One region of the Hydrogenophaga sp. OTU3427 genome, then DNA from elsewhere that is predicted to be linked to it. Evidence: predicted binding sites of a transcription regulator. Region 1 holds the regulator's gene; the other holds the start of a gene.
What was found. The regulator LexA, encoded in region 1, represses DNA repair genes until DNA is damaged. The targets are predictions, from matches to a motif close to ACTGTATNNNNATACAGT.
Positions count from the first base shown of each region.

Region 2: the regulator LexA is predicted to act here: its motif matches at 4,288-4,305, upstream of AAHB17_RS14905 (PA0069 family radical SAM protein).

Region 1 covers NZ_JASATI010000005.1:47,823-54,880, reverse strand. Annotated here, with positions in the region: gene AAHB17_RS04560 (TolC family outer membrane protein) at 1-1,620, opposite strand, end outside; gene AAHB17_RS04555 (FecR family protein) at 1,617-2,075, opposite strand; gene AAHB17_RS04550 (patatin-like phospholipase family protein) at 2,169-4,058, opposite strand; gene AAHB17_RS04545 (YciI family protein) at 4,268-4,639, opposite strand; gene AAHB17_RS04540 (enoyl-CoA hydratase) at 4,661-5,425, opposite strand; gene lexA (transcriptional repressor LexA) at 5,532-6,185, shown strand; gene gloA2 (SMU1112c/YaeR family gloxylase I-like metalloprotein) at 6,198-6,590, shown strand; gene AAHB17_RS04525 (nucleotidyltransferase family protein) at 6,726-7,058, opposite strand, start outside.
Region 2 covers NZ_JASATI010000025.1:1,792-8,849, forward strand. Annotated here, with positions in the region: gene AAHB17_RS14880 (acyl-CoA dehydrogenase) at 1-71, shown strand, start outside; gene AAHB17_RS14885 (NAD(P)H-dependent flavin oxidoreductase) at 165-1,133, shown strand; gene AAHB17_RS14890 (cytochrome d ubiquinol oxidase subunit II) at 1,184-2,188, opposite strand; gene AAHB17_RS14895 (cytochrome ubiquinol oxidase subunit I) at 2,202-3,584, opposite strand; gene AAHB17_RS14900 (GbsR/MarR family transcriptional regulator) at 3,602-4,174, opposite strand; gene AAHB17_RS14905 (PA0069 family radical SAM protein) at 4,326-5,414, shown strand; gene AAHB17_RS14910 (MBL fold metallo-hydrolase) at 5,425-6,789, opposite strand; gene AAHB17_RS14915 (DUF805 domain-containing protein) at 6,909-7,058, shown strand, end outside.

The DNA of each region.
Region 1 (7,058 bases):
GTCGATGGCGCGACCGGTGTCGCGGGCCAGCATGTCGTCGGGCACGGCGTAGGGCTGGCGCGAACCGTCAAGGGCCGAGGCATCGCGGGGTTGCCCCAGCTCGATCGTGCCCTTGTCGCCCGCAACCACCACCTTGCCGGTGGTGCCGTCGGCGTTCTGCAGCAGCACCACATACGAACGTGGCAGCGGCACCGGGCGCGGCGGCGGCGTCTTGTCGACCGCGACCAGGGCCACGGACTCCGGTGAGCACAGGCTGCCTGGATCGATTTCGGGCTGATCCTGCCCCATGTCGCTGGCGCTGGGCATGCCTTCGCGGGTGATGCCCAGCGCCGGTCCCAGGCGGCCGGTGGACGCGAGCACCTTGGCCTGCGCGGCGAACAGGGCATAGCGGGCGCGGGTGTAGGCGCGGCTGGCTTCAAAGGCCTCGTTCTGCGTGTCCAGCAGGTCCAGCAGGGTGCGCTGGCCAATGTTGAACTGCTGCTGGTAGGCCGCCTGCACCTTCTCGGTGGCCAGGCGCTGAGTGTCCAGCAACTGGGTCTGCTCGCGCTGGGTGTTGACCTCGTTGAGGGTGATGGCCAGGGTCTGGCGCAGGTCGCGGCAGGTGGCCTCCTGGTTGTCCAGCGCCTGGTTCATCGCCTCGGCCGCCTGCACCACACGGGCCTCGTAGCCGCCACCGCGGTAGAGGTTGAAACGCAGCAGCAGCTCGATCACCGCGTCGCGGGAACGGCCGCGCACGCCATCGAGGTTGCGGTCCAGCGACTGGCTGGCCCGCAGGTCCAGGCGCGGCCGGTTGGCGCTGCGGTAGACGTCCACCGCCGCACGGCTGGCGCGCACGTTCTCCACCGCCATCCACAGGCGCGGGCTCTGGCGCAGGGCCTGCGACAAGGCCTCGGGCACGTTGCCAGCAGGCACCGGCAAGCCCACGCTGGCCGCCAATTCGGGCACGTTGGCCGGGGGCAGCTCGCCCACCGCGTGCAGGTAGGCCTGCGCGGCGCGCTGGTGGCCCGCCAGCTCCTCGGCCAGGTTGGATTCGGCCAGGGCCAGACGCCCCAGGGACTGTTCCACGTCGGCGCGGCGCGACACGCCGCCACTCTCGCGCTCGGTCAGCTGCTGGTTGACCAGCTTGTGCTCCACGTAGTTGCGCTTGGCCAGCTCCACCAGTTCAGTGGCGCGCGCCAGATCGGCGTAGGCGAGCACCGCCGCCAGGGCGATGGCCTCGGCGCTGTCGAGCAGGCCGTAGTAGCGCGACAGGCGCTCGAAACCGGCCTGGCGCACGGCGCCGCCGGCGGCACCGCCGTCGTACAGCATCTGGTTCAGTGACAGCGTGCCGTTGGTGTGCGTGTAGCCGCCGGTGGAGCTGCCGGGGCGCTCCTGCCATTCGCGGCCCACGCTGGCGTGCAGGTCCACCTGCGGCAGCATGGGGCCACGTTCGGCTTCCTGGCGCGCGGTGGTGCCCAGCAGGGCATGCCACTTGGCCTGCACGCTGGGGTGGCTGTTGACGGCCTTGCGGGCGGCCTCGCGCATGGGTTCAGGCAGGTTCTGGGCCGTGGCCACGCCACCGGTCAGCAGCACCCCGCAGATGGCCGCCACCGCGGCCCGGGCCAGGATGTGCCGGTTCATTGCGACACCACCGCCACAAAACGGGTGCCACGGGCACCGATGGTGCCGGTCGGGGTCTTCACCGTCACGGCATCGGGCTTGGTCTTGGCGATCAGCCCCGACACGTAGTGCAGCGAGCCGCTGGTCAGGCGACCGCCCAGCTTGGCGTCGCCCTTGGCGGGGGCAAACAGGTATTCCTCCAGCACGAACTGCGTCGCCGGGCCGAAGGACATGACGGTGTTGTCCTTGAGCGTGATGCCCATGCTGGCGTTGGCGCCGGTGCGGATGGTGTCGCGCACCTTCAGGGGCGTGCCCGGCTTGGCGGCGACGCTTTTGCCGTCGGTCACCACAAAGGCCTCACCACTGACCGTCTTGACGTACCCGATGGCCGCCGTATCCGCCGACGTGCCCTGTGCGCTGGCGGACCAGCAGGCCACCGCCATCGCACTCGCCACCCAGGCTTGTTTGCACCACATGTTCACTCCAATCCTCGGGCACCCAGGTGCCCGTCCCCGTTTGAACCCGTCTGCCGCGCTGAGCCCTGCAGACACCCGGACCATCCAAAAACGTCAAATGGCGGTCGCCCGAACCCGCTTCAGCAGGGCGGGATCCAAGGACTGCAACACTTCGTTACCGTGTGTGTAACCTTGTTTTACGATTTGATCAAGTTTATTCCAAGCCAGCATGCCCACGCGGTCCAACGGCGGATTGAAATAAACATCGGTCAGGGCCTCGACCTCGCGCTGCCGCGACACACTGTACAGAATGGTCACATTCATCAGCAAGGCGGCCATGGACGGCAGCTTGTAGCGACGCCGCGCGCGCGGGCGCAGCTTGTCGCGCAGCAGTGCCCAGGTGCCGGGCACCTCGTTGAACGTGATTTTTCGGGGCTTCTTGAAGCTCAGATCCACGCCGAGCACCGTGCCCACTCCTCGCATTTTTCGCATCACATCGACCGGAAAATTGTTGAAAGTGCCACCGTCACACAACAGATCACCGTCGTGGATGACCGGCGGCAGGGCTCCCGGGATGGCGATGCTGGCCCGGATGGCCCGGCCCAGGTTGCCACGGCGCAACACCACCTCGCTGGCGGTGGAGTAATTGGTGGCGATGCAGTAGTAGTTCTTCCACAGATCCTCGACGTTGGGGTCGCCGTTGAACAACGTCTGCATCGACTCCTTGACCACTTGGCGCAGGCGGTGGCCCTTGATCAGCGAGATCAGCGGCAGCCAGTTGAAGTCGCCCGTGGGGTTGCTGCCAAAGGCCTTGCGGGTCACCGCCATCAGGTCGTCCAGCGGCTGGTCGGAGGCCACCAGCATGGCCATGATGGCGCCTATGCTGGTGCCACCGACGCAGTCGACCTCGATGCCATGTTCCTGCAAGGCACGGTAGATGCCCAGCTGCGACAGGCCACGGGCTCCGCCACCGGCGAACACCAGGCCCACCGCGGTGCGGGTCTGCAGCCGCGCCAACCGGGCCATGTCGCGCTCGGCGCCACGGCGCAGGTGCACGTGGTCGGCCACCGGGCGGCGGTCCAGCCAGGCCCGGGTCTTGACCGGGGTCTGGTCGTCGTCGTCGTGCAGCAGCACCAGCACATGGGCGGCCTCGGCACGCGGGGGGCGCAGCATGAGGAAGTCGGTCTCGATGGGGTGCAGCCGCGCCGGCTGGCGGGTGTCGACCAGCAGCAGCAGTTCGTCGCAGTGGCGCGCGCAGCGGTGGGTCCACGGCGAAGGGGTGGCATCGGCCACCAGCAGCACGAAGTCGTTCTCGGCCTCGATCTGGTCGAGCACCATGGCGACCTGGCGCCGCACCTCGGCACTGTCGTGGGCGCCATCGCCTTCACTGTCGGACAGCCCCAGGGCCAACAGGCGCTGGCGCATCAGCGCCGAGTCCACCACCTGCACGCGGCCAGCCCGCGCCATGTGGGTGGCCAACTGGGCACCCAATCCCGCCACGTTGACGCCGTCGGTGATGGCCATGAGCGCGATCGTGACCGGTTTGTCGGCCGACACCCGCGCGTGTTCGGTCTGCAGGCGGCGGATGAGCTGGCCGGTCAGGCCGATGGAGGCCTGCGCGCTGCTGGCCAGCAGGTGGTTGAAGGCGGTCTTGTTCAGCCGGATCAGCACCGAATCGCGGATGGCCACCACGGTGGCCGAACGCGGCGCCCCGGTGTAGAGGCTCATCTCGCCAATCACCTGCCCGCGCGCGAGTTCGCGCACCGCGCGCTGCTCGCCGTTCTCGTCGCGGATGTAGGCACGCAGGCGCCCGCTGATCGCCAGGTACATCGAGTCGCCCGGGTCGCCCTGCTCCATCAACGTTTCACCGCTGCCGACCTCTATCCATTCCAGGTGCTCGCGCAACAGGTCGATGGCGGCCGGATCGGTGTCGCCCAGAAACGCCTGCAGGTGCCGAACCAGCAGCCCATCCTGGTACTTGTGTCTCGTTTGTATGACTTGCATGCGCTGCTTGTGGTGGTGGAGGACGGGCGCGAAGCGCAAATCCAACTGCCAAAAATGAACAGCCGGGACCGTTAGCAAGCTTAACCACATTTGTAAAAAATCGTCAATCACACAGATGGACGAGGGCGGCGGGCGCCCCACCCCGGGCACGGTGCCGGGACCCGAGCCCACACGCAGGGCTCGAAGCGTGTGGTGGCGCGGGCGGTGGCTCAGGCCGCCGCGCGGCTGTCGTCGAAACAGGGCGCCAGCGAGCGCACCTCGACCGTGGCCCAGGCCGCCGCCGGGCAGCGCTGGGCGATGGCCACCGCCTCCCGCATGTCGGTGCAATCCAGCAGGAAAAAGCCGCCGATCATTTCCTTGGCCTCGGCGAAGGGGCCGTCAAGCACCTGCGGGTGGCCGCCGCCGGTGTGCACCCGCACCGCGCTGGCGTGTGACGCCAGCGACTCGGCCGCCTTGAGCTTGCCCTGCGCCCGCAGGCCGGCCGCGAAGTCCAGCATGCTCTGGTAGGCCGCCTGGCCCTCGGCCTCGGTGCGGGTGGCGCGCTGGCCGGTGGGTTCGATGATCAGCAGCATGCAGTCCATGGGCGGGCCTCCTTGGAGGGATCAGAGCTTGGAGAAATCCGGCTTGCGCTTTTCCATGAAGGCGCCAAAGGCCTCGCGCGCGGCGGGCTCCGTCAACATGCGACCAAAGTGCGTGGCCTCCTCGTTCATCTGCGCCAGCACCAGCGCGGTCTGGCCCTTCTTCATGAGCTGCTTGGTCTGCAGGAGCGCGCTCATGGGCTTGGCCGCGAGCTTGCGGGCCACGGTCTGGGCGTAGGCATTGGCCTCGGTGGGCGGCAGCACCTTGTTGACCAGTCCCACCTCCAGCGCGGCCTCGGCCATGAAGGGCTCGCCCAGCAGCAGCGCCTCGGCGGCACGGTGGTAACCCATCATCTGCGGCACCAGCAGGCTGGACGCGGCCTCGGGACACAGGCCCAGGTTGACAAAAGGCATGGCGAAGGCGGCGTTGTCGCCCGCGTAGACCAGATCGCAATGGAACAGCATGGTGGTGCCTATGCCCACCGCCGGACCGCAGACGGCGGCCACCACCGGCTTGGGGAACTGGGCAATGCCGCGCAGGAAACGGAACACCGGCGCGCCCTCGTTGTTGGGCGGTGCGTTGAGGAAATCGGCGATGTCGTTGCCGGCGCTGAACACCGCCTCGTGGCCCTGGAAGACCACCACACGCACGGCCGCATCGGCCTCGGCGGCGACCAGCGCGTCGGCCAGCGCTGCGTACATGGCCGCGGTGATCGAGTTCTTCTTGTCGGCGCGGTTGAAGGTGATGGTGCAGACGCCGGCTTCGGTGTGGACGAGGATGTCGCTCATGGGGGCATTCCGTTGGGGTTGGCGGGATGGGAAATCGAAACGCGCAAGTTATCATGGGAAAGCGCTGTATATTGATACAGTTGCGACACATTGGAGTCACCACCCCATGAACGAACCGGTCAAGCTCACCCTCCGCCAGCAGGACATCCTGACGCTGATCGAGGACACCATGGCCGAAACCGGCGCCCCGCCCACCCGCGCCGAGATCGCCACCGCCTTCGGCTTCAGGTCGGCCAACGCGGCCGAGGAGCACCTGCGCGCCCTGGCGCGCAAGGGCGTGATCGAGCTGGTCGGCAACACCTCGCGTGGCATCCGCCTGCGCACCGGCAGCCACCCCACGCCCCGCCAGATGCCACTCGGCCTGCCCGAACTGCAGCAGCTCACCCTGCCCCTGATCGGCCGTGTGGCCGCGGGCGTGCCCATCCTGGCGCAGGCCCACGTGGAGAGCACGTTCACGGTGGAGCAGCGCCTCTTCAGCCGCCGCCCCGACTACCTGCTGCGCGTGCGCGGACTGTCCATGCGCGATGCCGGCATCCTCGACGGCGACCTGCTGGCCGTGCACACCACCCGCGAAGCCCTGCACCAGCAGATCGTGGTGGCCAGGCTCGGCGACGAAGTCACCGTCAAGCGCCTGGTGCGCCAGCGTGGCCACATCGAACTGCACCCCGCCAACCCCGACTTCCAGCCCATGGTGATCGGGCCGGCCGACGGCTTCGAGATCGAAGGCGTGATGGTCGGCCTGATCCGCAACATGGGCTGACGCGGGCGGCCCATGCTCAAACGCATACACCATGCCGCCATCATCTGCTCGGACTACGCGAGGTCCAAACACTTCTACACCGAGGTGCTGGGGCTGCGGGTGGTGGCCGAGAACGTCCGTGCCCAGCGCCAGTCCCACAAGCTGGACCTGGCCCTGCCCGACGGCAGCCAGCTCGAGCTGTTCTCCTTCCCCGACGCCCCACCCCGCCCGTCCTACCCCGAGGCCAGGGGCTTGCGCCACCTGGCCTTCGAGGTGGATGACGTGGGGGCCTGCAAGCAGCGGCTGGAGTCACAGGGCGTGGTGGTCGAGGCGGTGCGGCTGGACGAATACACCCAGCGGCGTTTTGTGTTTTTTGCCGATCCGGATGGGCTGCCGCTGGAGCTTTACGAGGCAGCGCGCGTCTGAGCGCCCCCCTGATCCCGTCCATGGCCCACTGGTGTTTGGGCAATCAACATGACACAGCGCTGTGGTTTTGCAGAGCCGCAGTACGCGGGCGCAAGACTCCAGATGCCGGGGTGTGGGTGATGATGGGCGTTCCGGCTAACGGCAATTCACGGCATCAAACACCACCACACGCGGCCAACGTTGCGCGAAGCGCTTGGCCAGCACGCGGCTCCGATAAGCGTCGGCGCTGACGCGGGCCGGGTTGTGGCGCACAAGCATGTTGAAGAGATCATCTAGCCCGAAGGGGGCAAGCACCTCAATCTCGTCTTGGGCCGTCAGACACACACCGACGGCGGTGGCATATTCCGGCCAGGTGGCCAGGCCATCCACCAAGGATGGCAAGGGCTCAACCTCTTGGCCAAATCGGGTCGCGTACCACAGGTGGACGGCGGCCTGGTTGGTGACATCCCAAACCGAGTTCGGACAACA
Region 2 (7,058 bases), on a different contig from region 1:
CCCCGGGCGTGCGCGACAGCATCGTCGAAGGCGCGCTGGGCGTGACCGAGATGGCGTTGGACGCCTTCTGAAGCACCCTGCATCGCCGGCCCTGTAGCTGCGGCGACAGGGCGCGGCGGCCTGTTCCCACCAGAATCGCACAGCACATCATCCACGGAGACCCCATGTCCAGACTGCCCCCGGTATTGCAGAAGATCAAGTTTCCCGTCATCGGCTCACCGCTGTTCATCATCAGCAACCCCAAGCTGGTGATCGCCCAATGCAAGGCGGGCGTGGTGGGCTCCATGCCCGCGCTCAATGCGCGTCCGGCCGCGCAGCTCGACGACTGGCTGGCCGAGATCACCGAGGCCCTGGCCGCCCACGACAAGGCCAACCCCGACAACCCGTCCGCGCCCTTCGCCATCAACCAGATCGTGCACAAGAGCAACGACCGGCTGGAGCACGACCTGCAGCTGTGCGCCAAGTACAAGGTGCCCATCGTCATCACCTCGCTGGGCGCGCGCGAGGACGTGAACCAGGCCGTCCACAGCTGGGGCGGGATCGTGCTGCACGACGTCATCAACAACGTGTTCGCGCGCAAGGCCATCGAAAAGGGCGCCGATGGTCTGATCCCGGTGGCCGCGGGTGCCGGAGGACACGCCAGCGCCAAGAGCCCGTTCGCCATGGTGCAGGAAATCCGCGAATGGTTCGACGGCCCGGTCGCGCTGTCGGGCGCCATTGCGTCGGGCGGCGCCATCCTGGCCGCGCAGGCCATGGGGGCCGATTTCGCCTACATCGGCTCGGCCTTCATCGCCACCGACGAGGCCCGTGCGGTGGAGGGCTACAAGCAGATGATCACCGAGAGCAACTCGGACGACATCGTCTACAGCAACTTCTACACCGGCGTGCTGGGCAACTACCTCAAGGGCAGCATCAAGAACGCCGGCATGGACCCCGACAACCTGCCGGTCAGCGACCCGAGCAAGATGAATTTCGCCAGCGGCGAGGGGTCCAACTCCGCCAAGGCCTGGAAGGACATCTGGGGTTGTGGCCAAGGCATTGGCGCCATCCGCGAGGTGGTGCCGGCGGCCGAGCTGGTGGCCCGTTTCAAGCGCGAATACGCCGAGGCCAAGGCCCGCCTGGCCATCGCCTGAGTTCGACTCAGATCTTGCACCACAACGCGCCTTCGGGCGCGTTGTGCATTTCAGAGCCCGTAGGTCAGCTCGCGCGCCTTGCCCCAGAAGACCCGGTACATGAACACGGTGTAGACCACGATGGCGGGCAGCGTCACCGCGACACCCGCCAGGACCACCAGCAGCGACTCGGTGGCGCTCGCGGCCTCCCAGACATTCAGGCGGTCGAGCACGATGTAGGGGTAGAGGCTGTAGGCCAGTCCGAAGAAGGCCAGCACGAAAACCAGCACGGTGGCGGCGAACACCACCCAGCCGTGGCCGGCCTGCACCAGCAGGGGGCGGCGCAGCACGTGGCGCGCCGCGAACAGCGCCACCACGCAGGCCAGCGGTATCGGCAGCAACGCGAACAGCTGGGGCAGGGCGAACCACTTGTGCGCGACGGTCTGGCTCACCACCGGCGTGGCCAGGGAAATGGCCCCCAGCGCCAGGGCCATGGGCCAGAAGGCGCGCAGGCCCCAGCGCACGGCTTTGTGCTGCAGTTCACCTTCCACCTTCATGATCAGCCAGCCCGCGCCCAGCATGGTGTAGGCGGTGGGCAGGGTCAGCGCGATGCCTGCCGCGAACAGGAGCGACAAGGTGTCGCGGCCAAAGCCGCCGAGGTAAGCGCCCAGCATCCAGCCCTGGGCCATGCTGGCCAGCAGCGAGCCAAGGGCAAACACCGCGTTCCAGAAGCCCTTGTGGACGGCGCGGGCCTTGACGCGAAAATCAAAGGCCACGCCGCGCAGCGTCAGGCCCATCAGCATCACCGCCACCGGCAGGTACAGGGCCTGCAGCACCAGGCCGTGGGCCTTGGGAAAGGCCACCAGCAGGACGCCGATGCCCAGCACCAGCCAGGTCTCATTGGCGTCCCAGAAGGGGCCGATGCTGGCCACCATGGCGTCCTTTTCGGCCGCCGTGGCAAAGGGCAGCAGCATGCCCACGCCCAGGTCGTAGCCATCCAGCACCACGTAGGTCAGCAGGGCCAGGCCCATCACGGCCATGAACAGCAGCGGCAACACATAGGTCCAGTCGATCATGGGGGCTCCAGGTTCAGGCGTTGGGGGCGGCCGGGATCGTCGCGGTGGCCGGCGCGCGCGCGGAGGCGGGGTCGACCAGCTGGACCGGGTGCTCGGCCATGTACTTCACGACCGCCACGTAGGACACCAGCAGCACGAGGTACAGCGCGAGGTAGGCGACCAGCGTGATGGCGACCATGGGCGGCGCGTTGGGGGCCACCACGTCGGCGGTGCGCAGCAGGCCATAGACGATGAAGGGCTGACGGCCGATCTCGGTGACGTACCAGCCGGCCAGCGTGGCCACCCAGCCCGAGAAGGACATGCCCGCCAGCGCCCACAGCAGCGCACGCGGTGGCTCGGCGCCACGGCGCCGCGCGCGGCGCAGCAACCAGGCGGCCGACCAGGCGACGGCCAGCATCAACATGCCAACCCCCACCATGATGCGAAAGCCGAAGAACACAGGGGCCACCGGCGGGTGGGCATCGGGGAAGGCGTCCAGGCCTTTCAGCTCGGCGTTGGCGTCGTGCGCCAGCACCAGGCTGGCCGCCTTGGGAATCTGCAGCGCATACAGGGTGCGGCCTTCCTTTTCGCTGGGCCAGCCGAACAGGGTCAGCGGTGCGCCCTTTTCGGTGTGCCAGATGCCCTCGATCGCGGCGATCTTGGCCGGCTGGTGCTGCAGCGTGTTCAGGCCATGCAAGTCGCCCACGAAAATCTGCAGCGGGATCAGCACGGCGGCGGCGGTGACCGCCGCGTGCAAGGCCTGGTGTGTGCCCGCATGTGGGGTGCGCTTGAGCACCTGCCAGGCGCTCACGCCGGCGATCAGGAAGGACGCGGTCAGCCCCGAGGCCAGCAGCTTGTGGCCCAGGCGGTAGGGGAAGGAGGGGTTGAAGACGATCTCGCGCCAACTGCTGGCATGGAACTCGCCATCGACGATGGTGTAGCCTGCGGGCGTCTGCATCCACGAGTTCAGGCTCAGTATCCAGAAGGCCGACAAGGTGGTGCCGATGGCCACCATCAGCGTGGCGATGAGGTGCACACGCTCCGAGACGCGCCCGCGCCCGAACAACATGATGCCCAGGAAGGTGGCCTCGAGGAAAAAGGCCGTCAGCACCTCGTAGCCCAGCAGCGGGCCGGCGATGTTGCCGGCCTTTTCCATGAAACCTGGCCAGTTGGTTCCAAACTGGAAACTCATGGTGATGCCCGACACCACGCCGATGGCGAAGGTCAGCGCGAACACCTTGGTCCAGAAGTAGTAGGCCGTCTCCCAGCCCAGTGCGGCGGGTGAGCCGCGTGTGGCGCTGAAACGCCAGCGGAAGAACAGCAGGAACCAGCACAGCGCGATGGTGATGGTGGGAAACAGGATGTGGAAGCTGATGTTGGCCGCGAACTGCAGGCGCGACAGCATGAGGGTGTCCATGGCGGGGTCCGTTGAGGTCAGGGGGTTTTGCGCGTGCCGGCGCCGGTCAGACGGTCCTTGAGCTCCAGCACCTTGGTGACCGCAGTGCCCATGCCCATCAGCTGCATGGCGGTCTCAGGCGCCAGCCGCTGCACGTCGTCGAACCATGTCATCAGCCGGTCGATCAGATCGTGCATCTCACGCATGCGCTGCTGGGCGTGGCGCTCATCGTCGGTCTGCGCCTCTTCCAGCAAGGCCATGCGCAGCATGGACAAGGTGGGTTCGATCTCGCGGCGACGCCGCTCCTCGGCCAGCATGCGGAAGATGTCCCACACGTCGTCCGGCGCCTCGAAATACTCGCGCCGGTCGCCCGGCAGGTGGCGCAACTTGACCAGACGCCAGGACTGCAGCTCCTTCAGGCCCATGCTGACATTGGAGCGCGAGAAGGCCAGCACCTCGGCGATCTCGTCCGCGTTGAGCGCGCGTGGCGAGATGAAGATCAGCGCATAGATCTGGCCCACCGTGCGGTTGATGCCCCATCGGCTGCCCATTTCACCGAAGTGGGCGATGAATTGTCGGTTCAGCGGAGGCAGGGGGGCGGGGGTTGTCATGCGCGTGATTGTCCATCTATTTACTGAAATTTCAGTAATTGCTGAAAATTCAGAAGGATTTTTGATCGGCAACAAACACGGTCCACCTTGCATCGCTTATAGGAATCACGGATACTGTAATTTCATACAGTTCCCTGATGCTTGTCTGGCCGTGAACGCAGTCTATCTCCCCATCAGCGCCGTCAAGGGGCGCGGCGCGGCTTCACGGCTGGCGCACCGTTTTGTGGTCGACCAGCGGGAGGCTTGCGACGACGGCTGGGGAACGCTGGATCGGTCGGCCGAAGAAGCGCCACGGCCATCACCCACCACAGTGATCGATGAAATCGCCTGCAGCGCAATCAGCCGCAACGCGTCGCCGGACGTGCCGTTCAGCCAGTCCCTCAACCCCTACCGGGGCTGCGAACACGGCTGCATCTACTGCTACGCCCGGCCCACCCACAGCTACCTCAACCTCTCGCCAGGCCTGGATTTCGAAACCAAGATCATCGCCAAGCGCAACATCGCCGATCTGCTGCGCGTGGAACTGGCCAAACCCGGCCACCGACCCGAAGCGCTGGGCCTGGGCACCGTGACGGACGCTTACCAGCCGGTCGAACGCGAACTGCGCCTGACGCGGGCCCTGCTGGAGGTGTTGCACGAGGCGCGGCACCCGCTGGCCATCATCACCAAGTCCAGCGGCGTGGAGCGCGACCTGGATCTGCTGGCGCCCATGGCTGAACAGCGGCTGGCCTCGGTCTACGTCACCATCACCACCCTCGATCCGGTGCTGGCGCGCGCACTGGAACCCCGCGCCGCCGCGCCGCACCGTCGCTTGCGCACCATCCGCACGCTGGTGGACGCCGGGGTGCCGGTGGGGGTGAGCGTGTCGCCACAAATTCCCTTCATCAACGAAGACATGGAGCAGGTGCTGGCCGCAGCCCGCGAAGCCGGTGCCGACCGCGCCTTCTACCAGGTGGTGCGCCTGCCCTGGGAAGTGGCGCCGCTGTTCCGCGAGTGGCTGCAGGTGCACCACCCGCTGCGCGCCGATCGGGTGATGGCACGCATCCACGACCTGCGCGGTGGCAAGGACTACGACAGCGACTTCGCCACCCGCATGCGCGGCCAGGGCCTGTGGGCCGACCTGATCCACCAGCGCTTCGAGAAGGCCTGCCGCCGCCTTGGACTCAACCGCGAACGCCATGTGCTGGACGGCAGCCTGTTCCGCCCGCCCGGTCAGGCTGGGCAGATGGCCTTGTTCTGATGCTGCCGCTTCAGGCGGACCAGGTGGCGCCGTGCTCGGGCACCGTGGCGCGCCAGCGCAGTTCCCGGTCGATGCGCAGGCGCAAGGCGTCGGACGCGCTCGGGTCGCCATGCACCACAAAGACTTGCTCGGGGCGAGACGGCATGGCACGCAGCCAGGCCACCAACTGCCCCGCATCGGCGTGGGCCGACGCGCTTTGCAGTTGCACCACCTCGGCCCGCACCGGGTGGTCCTGCCCATGCAGACGCAGGTGGGAGCCGCCGGCGGCCAGCGTGGCGCCACGGGTGCCGGGCGCCTGGTAGCCGGTCAGCACCACCATGTGACGGTGATCCCCGAGGTACTGCGCCAGGTGGTGCAGCACACGGCCACCGGTGGCCATGCCGCTGGCCGCCAGTATCACCTTGGGTCCATGGTTCATGGCGATGGCGCGCGACTGGTCGGGCGTCGCGGTGTAGGTGGCCGCGTGAGCCATCTGCCGGCACTGGGCGGCATCCAGCCGGTGTTCACCCAGGTGCTGCCTGAACAGTTCGGTGGTGTGGATGGCCATGGGGCTGTCCAGGTAGATGGGCAGCGATGGCGGGATGGTGTGGCGTGATTTCAGCTCGGCGATGGCGTGCAGCAGCGCCTGCGCCCGGCCCACCGCAAACACCGGCACCACGGCGGTGCCACCGCGGGCGGCCACACGCGTCAACGCCGGCCCCAGCTCGGCGATCAGGTCCTCCCTGGGGTGCTCGCGGTCGCCGTAGGTGGACTCGATCAGCACCGTGTCGGCGGCCGGTGGTGCCTCGGGGGGCTTCATCAGCAGGTCGTCTGGGCGGCCCAGGTCGCCCGAGAACAGGATGCGGCGCCCGCCCACTTCCAGCAGCAGGCTGGCGGCGCCGAGGATGTGGCCGGCGCCGCTGAAAAGCGCCACCCAGCCCGGCAGCGGCTCAAAGGCTTCCTGCACAGGCACCGCATGCAGCAGCTTGAGGCTGCGCCGTGCATCGTCTTCCGTGTACAGGGGCAGGGCGGGCGAATGCCGGGAAAAGCCGTGGCGGTTGGCGAAGGCGGCGTCTTCCTCCTGGATGTGGCCGCTGTCGGGCAGCAGGATGTGGGCGAGGTCGCGCGTGGCCGGTGTGACCCACGCCTTGCCGTGAAAGCCCTCCTTGGCCAGCAAGGGCAGGTGGCCGCTGTGGTCGAGGTGGGCGTGGGTCAGCACCACGGCGCCCAGCTGGCGCGGATCGAGGGGCAACGGCTGGCGGTTGCGCAGGCGCAACTGCTTGTAGCCCTGGAACAAGCCACAGTCGACCAGCAAGCGCTGGCCCGCGTGTTCCACCAGGAATTTGGAACCGGTGACCGTGCCGGTGCCGCCGAGGAAGGTGATGTGGACGCCCATGAGGGCATCTTAGGGCCTGCGCAGCGGCGCGGGGAGGGCGGGCCGGACAGCACCACCTGCGGCGGTTTCATTTTTGATATTACGATGGGCGCGTATCTGTCTGTTCTGGAGAAAACGCAATGACATTCGTGGATGCCATCAAGGTCTGTTTTTCCAAGTACGCCGATTTCAGCGGCCGCGCGGGCCGCTCCGAATTCTGGTGGTGGGTCTTGTTCAACTTTCTGGCCTACATCGCCTTGGCGGTGGTCAGCGACAAGCTGGCGCTGGTG